2 regions of the Staphylococcus felis genome follow, and region 2 is predicted to be linked to the other one. Evidence: predicted binding sites of a transcription regulator. Region 2 holds the regulator's gene; the other holds the start of a gene.
What was found. The regulator Rex, encoded in region 2, represses fermentation and respiration genes when NADH is low (regulators of the CRP and FNR family bind a similar motif). The targets are predictions, from matches to a motif close to TTGTGAAATATTTCACAA.
Positions count from the first base shown of each region.

Region 1: the regulator Rex is predicted to act here: its motif matches at 1,681-1,698, upstream of arcA (arginine deiminase).

Region 1 covers NZ_CP027770.1:791,278-794,721, reverse strand. Annotated here, with positions in the region: gene cntK (histidine racemase CntK) at 1-593, opposite strand, end outside; gene C7J90_RS03760 (arginine repressor) at 1,052-1,516, shown strand; gene arcA (arginine deiminase) at 1,758-2,990, shown strand; gene argF (ornithine carbamoyltransferase) at 3,011-3,444, shown strand, end outside.
Region 2 covers NZ_CP027770.1:2,455,787-2,459,230, reverse strand. Annotated here, with positions in the region: gene C7J90_RS11755 (ABC-F family ATP-binding cassette domain-containing protein) at 1-1,219, opposite strand, end outside; gene C7J90_RS11750 (redox-sensing transcriptional repressor Rex) at 1,372-2,016, shown strand; gene C7J90_RS11745 (YeeE/YedE family protein) at 2,682-3,444, shown strand, end outside.

The sequences.
Region 1 (3,444 bases), 810 kb from region 2:
GATGGAACATAAATAAAGGGTTCCATATAATCATTATGATGTTGATATAACATCACCCCAACTGTTTTAAAACGCACATCCCATTTTGTTTTTTGTATAAATTGTTCTACCGCTTGCTTTATCTCTTCATTAATATGTTGGACAGGCACTACAAAATGCAGATAACTATCATATTCAATACGTTTCGCACTGAGTACTTGATCCTTCATATTGAGTTTTGTTGAAGTGATTTGTTTTTGACTTGGCATTGTCACCTCATACGAGTTGTCATGATGTACTTTACAAGAGACAAGGTCTTGACGTCCTGATACTTCAACATCAACTTGATGAGAAGGCAAAAGCTGCTGAGTTTTTAAGTAATGTAAAAAAGAAATCGTGGCATTACCACAAAACTCATGTCCACTCATGACTAATTTCAACTTATCGTGATGCCCCTTTTCGATAAATCCGACTTGTTCACAACAAATATGTTCTGTAGCCATCAATTGGTTGGCAATATTCACATAATGTGACTTCGGATGCGTTGAATGGACTAGAACTGTCATGTTGCCAGATGGATTATATTTTGAAAATACAACGTTGCCTTGTGTCATATAACCCTCCTTTTCCATAGATGATCCACATAATAAATCGTAAGAATTACGATTTATTCATTATAGTAGCGATTCCCTTTATAAATGTCAATCCAAATGATAATAATTTTCATTTATTTTTTTGAAAGAAACTTACACAAAATCATTTATATTAAAACGATAAATAAAGGCTCTATCTTTGTGAAAATCCGCCTCACTTCCAATGTATGATAATACAATCACTGTCCTGATAAATCTCAAAAATTTAAAACTGTATAAACACGTCATCCCAATTTATTTCTTATATTATATCAATAAAATATAATATTTATAAAATTTGTGACATAGCTTCCATATTTGAGTATAAAATTTTATAATGAGATACATCTCAAAGTCGCTACTACCCAAACTTTCACCACGCATTAAAATTTGACAATGACTTTTGTAGCTATTCATTTCTATATCGGAAGGTGTTGTTTATGAATAAAGAAGAAAGACGTATACTCATTAAAATGATTGTGCAAGAAAACCACATTACTTCAAAGCGTGACATTTTATCAATTATCAGAGACAAATTTAATGAATATATGAGTTTATCAACCATTACTAACGATTTGAAAGCACTTCATATTACTAAAGTTCCACTTGATTCATCTACTTATGTATTTCAAGTTCCAGAAAACACCCCCACTACAGATCATAGCGCCATCATCCATACACTCTACCAATACGATATTCAAAAAATCGTTATTTCGAATCACTGCTTAATGATTCATACTTCTCCAGGATTTGCACAAAAACTCAATTATCATATTGATGCTCTTGAATTACCAGAGATACTCGGATCAGTCAGTGGTAATGATTTTACATTACTGATGACATCTTCAAATCAATGCGCACAACAATTACGGCTTAAATTATTCGGCCCTCATCACAACTTATAAGTATGATTATGCACTATTTTGCATGAGTCACAATTTTCGCCTTAATACGACTGATGATATTCACTTTTTATTCACTATTCTCTTGAATGATAGCTTCTATAAAGAATAAAAAAACACTTTTATGTATCTACAAAAATAATATAACCAAATTTTTAACGCTTCTAATGTGAAATTAATCACATTGAAAGCGTTTTTTTGTTTTATGCTTAAACCATCATCAATTCATTAAGGAGGTCATCACATGGCACATGCTATTCAAGTGAATAGTGAAATTGGTCGTTTAAAAACCGTACTTTTAAAACGACCTGGTAAGGAACTCGAAAACCTTGTCCCAGATTATTTAGACGGTTTACTATTCGACGACATTCCATATTTGAAAGTCGCTCAAAAAGAGCATGACTATTTCGCAGAAGTTTTAAGAAAAGAAGGTATTGAAGTACTCTATCTTGAAAAGTTAACTGCAGAGAGTATCGAAAATCCAAACGTTCGAGATCAATTCATCGACGATATTCTCTCAGAATCAAGAAAAACAGTACTCGGTCATGAAAGTGAAATTAAAGCGCTTTTTTCAACTTTAGATAATCAAGCACTTGTTGACAAAATAATGGCCGGCGTTCGAAAAGAAGAAATCAAACTTAAGTCTACACATTTAGTTGAGCATATGGATGATAAATATCCATTTTATCTTGACCCTATGCCGAACCTTTACTTTACAAGAGACCCTCAAGCATCAGTAGGTCACGGTATGACCATTAATCGCATGTTCTGGCGCGCTCGACGTAGAGAATCCATGTTCATGCACTATATTTTAAAATATCATCCGCGATTTAAAGGGAACGACACACCTGTTTGGCTTGATCGTGACAGTCCTTTCAATATTGAAGGCGGCGATGAATTGATATTATCCAAAGAAGTCATCGCTATTGGTATTTCTGAACGTACATCAGCCCAAGCGATTGAGCGTTTAGCACGCAGTATTTTCAAAAATGAATCTACAACATTTAACAAGATTATCGCAATTGAAATTCCGACAAGCCGTACATTTATGCATTTAGACACTGTGTTTACAATGATTGATTACGATAAGTTCACAATGCACGCCGCTATTTTAAAAGCTGAAGATAATATGAATATTTTTATCATTGAAAAAGACCCAGAGCGTGATGACATCAAAATCACCCACTCTCATCAACTCAAAAAAACACTCGAAGACGCACTTCATATCGATCATATAGAATTTATCCCAACTGGTAATGGTGATGCGATTGACGGTCCTAGAGAACAATGGAACGATGGCTCAAACACATTGTGTATTAGACCTGGTGTCGTAGTCACATATGATCGAAACTATGTCTCTAATCAACTGTTGCGCGACAAAGGCATTAAAGTCATCGAGATACCGGGTGGCGAGCTTGTCCGAGGCCGCGGGGGGCCACGTTGTATGAGTCAACCCCTTGTGCGAGAAGAAATATAATTTATTAGGAGGTTTTTAATATGAATCAACTCGTTCAACCTACTCAATTAAAAGGAAGATCTTTACTTAAAGAATGCGACTTTACGAAAGAAGAGTTCAGTCAATTGATTGATTTAGCAATGACTTTAAAAACCTATAAACAACAGAATATTAAACACCATTATTTAGAAGGTAAAAATATTGCCTTACTCTTTGAAAAAACGTCTACACGTACGCGAGCAGCATTCACAGTCGCATCGATAGACCTAGGTGCACATCCTGAATTTTTAGGTCAAAATGATATCCAACTCGGTAAAAAAGAATCTGTCGAGGATACTGCCAAAGTTCTCGGACGTATGTTTGATGGGATAGAGTTTCGTGGTTTTTCACAAGAGATGGTAGAAGAACTCGCTGAACATTCAGGCGTTCCAGTTTGGAATGGTCTAACAGATGCTTGGCACCCTACTCAAATGCT
Region 2 (3,444 bases):
TAGAAGAAAATTCAGCTTGCTTTTGATCATAATAGCCGATCTTCAAATTAGCGCCAGGTATGATTTCGCCCGATAGTATTGGTAAGCGTTGAGCTAAAGTTTTAATAAACGTAGATTTACCAATACCATTGGGCCCAATTACAGCGATGTGATCCCCTTTAGTGACTTCTAAATTGATAGGTGATGTAATAGGGGAATCGTAGCCAATCTCAAGCTGACGGATATGGAAAACATCATTTCCCGTATTACGTTGAAAGTCAAACTTTATATCGGCACTTCTTGCATCAAGCATAGGCTTTTCGATACGTTCCATTTTTTCTAACATTTTGCGTCTACTTTTAGCCATTCCACTTGTAGAAGCTCTTGTAATATTTTTGTCGACAAAATTTTCTAGTCGCTTAATCTCAGCTTGTTGACGTTCATACTCTGCAAGGCGCTTTTGAAAGTATTGATCACGTTGTTGAATGAACTTTTCGTAGTTACCGACATAATGCTTCACTTCACCAAGAGAGACATCGTAAATCTGTGTTACTATTTTATCTAGAAAATAACGATCATGTGAGATAATGACAATGGCCCCTTTGAAAAATTTCAAATAATCTTCAAGCCATTGTGTCGTTTCCATATCTAAATGGTTGGTCGGCTCATCTAGTAATAATAAATCAGGTTCACTTAATAACATTTGAGCAAGTGACAATCGGGTTTTTTGTCCACCGCTAAAGTCATTCACCGGTCGTTGGTAGTCTTTTTCAGAGAAGTTAAGCCCATTTAAAACAGTTTTAATCTTACTATCCACTTGATAACCGCCCAACTTCTCAAATTCATTTGAGATATTTTCATAACGTTGGAGGTGTTCTCGATACGCAGTTGTATCGTGCTGATCAACGTGTTGACTTAACCAATCAACTTCGACTTGCATCTTATCTGCTAAAGATTGATGATACACGAATGGTTTTGACATTTCTTCATACACGGTATTTTGCGTGTCTAAAGTCATTTGTTGTGTCAAATAACCGAGGCGTAAATTTTTAATTTTTGAAATATGTCCTTCGTCGTATCCTTCAACACCGGCAATCAGCTTCATTAGTGTTGATTTTCCCGCACCGTTACGACCTACTATGCCGATACGCTCTCCAGTTTTAATTTCAAAATGAACATTCTCAAAAATCGTTTCGCCATCAAAGGATTTTGAGATTTGATTCAATTGCATTAATATCATTAGGCATACTCCTCTCAATATTATATTTTACAATAAATGATTCATCTATAAAATAGTTACTGTTTTATTACTAGTTATATTCGGGTATAATTGTAAGTGTATATACTGTGAAGTTTATCACAAATATCTGAAAATGATTTGGAGGTTTGCAAATGGCGAAAGAGGTAAACAAAATTCCGAGAGCGACATTAAAACGTCTACCGCTATATTATCGTTTTGTTAACACTTTAAAAGCTAAAGGTGAAGATAGAGTCAACTCTAAAGCGATTAGTGAAGGGTTAAATATTGATTCTGCAACAATTCGACGTGATTTTTCGTATTTTGGTGAGTTAGGAAAAAAGGGGTATGGCTATAATATAGATAGTTTATTAGAATTTTTTAAATCTGAATTGAGCGATGCAGATATTATTAAAATCGGTGTCATTGGAGTAGGTCATTTAGGTAAGGCTTTAATTAGTTATAACTTCTCAATTCATGATGATATGACTATTACTGAGGCGTTTGATATTGATCCCAATATTATAGGGAGTCAAATCGGTAATGTCAAAGTTAAATCTATGGAAGAAATTGAAGAAGTTATTCAAAAACACTGTATTGAGGTAATGATACTTACAACACCAGCTGCCGTAGCTCAAGAAGTTACTGATCATTTAGTAAAATCAGGTATTAAAGGAATTCTTAATTTCACACCTAAACGCGTAGTGACACCTAATCATGTTCAGGTTCACCAAATTGATCTAGGTGTTGAATTACAATCATTATTATTCTTTATGAAAAATTATGGAAAGCAACAGTAAACGGGCGATACTAGGTTATAATTATCTGCTCAATAAAAAAGTATATTAAAAGAACGCGAGATATAGGGGCCTTTAGTCAGAATAAAAATTGTCATAACGCATACACTAATGTCGTGAATAAACTTAATCGTTAATGACAAATGATATAAGTTTATGACACTTTAGCCCCGGATAAGTCTCGTTATTTTTATGCAAAAAATCGAGCCATCAATTGGAAAAAGATGACCCGATTTCTGAGGAACATTTAAATATTGGGAAGGGAGTTTTATTATTGGAGTATGGCTCAATTATATTGTATGTACTCATAAATGAGGCTAATATTCCTTAAGTTAAATATATCAGTGCTTAACTGTAGTCATTCTTTCCGATCAAAACGAGTATGAATGCTTTTCTGTAAACCACTCTATACAAAGTTTTTAATCTATTAAGTTTATTATTATCCTTCTATCATAAATAGCTTCTAAAAATTTTATCCTCTTATAATTTTTTGCCACTATTTTAAAGATGCTCAAAAATAGAATTGAAGAACGCCCCATATAATAAACGAATCTTTTATGTTTGAATTAAAAAGTAAATAGTAGCATCCATTTTTAAAATGGCCTTGTCAAAAGGGATAATTTATTCTATAATTCATATAATGTTAATCGGATATAGGAGGGGTTTATTTGATTTGGACAATCATAAGTGGACTAATTGTAGGGGTGTTATTAGGTTTTGTAATGCAACGTACTCGTTTTTGTTTGACAGGCGGATTTAGAGATATGTACGTGCAAAAAAATAATAAAATATTTTACGCACTTTTAATTGCGATTACGATACAAGCTATTGGCATATACGGGCTTAACACTGCAGGCGTTATTCATATTGATAATGGAACATTTCCCATTATTGGTACGATAATCGGTTCTTTTATATTTGGTGTCGGTATAATACTAGCTGGTGGATGCGCTACTGGTACATACTACAGAGCTGGTGAAGGGCTAATTGGCAGTTGGATAGCATTAGCGATGTATGGTTTTTTGGCCGCGGTTTCCAAATATGGCATTTTATTGCCACTAAAAGATCAAATCAATAGTACGACTGTTACCAACGCTGATATGGCATCTTCAACTGGAATCCCCGGTTGGATATGGTTGATTGTACTTATTAGCATTACATTATTTGTCGTCGTTAAAACGCTTCGTAAGCCAAAATCAAACATTGCGATTCCAAAATTAAAGTCGCGTTATACAGGGATACGTCACCTTTTATTTGAAAAGCGTATACATCCATTCGTTGCTGCGATTGCGATTGGTCTCATTGCATTAATCGCATGGCCAATGAGCGAATCTACAGGTAGAGCGGGTGGATTAGGGATAACAACACCATCAGCGAATATTGTTCAATTTCTAACGACAGGAGATGTGTCGGTGTTAGATTGGGGTGTAT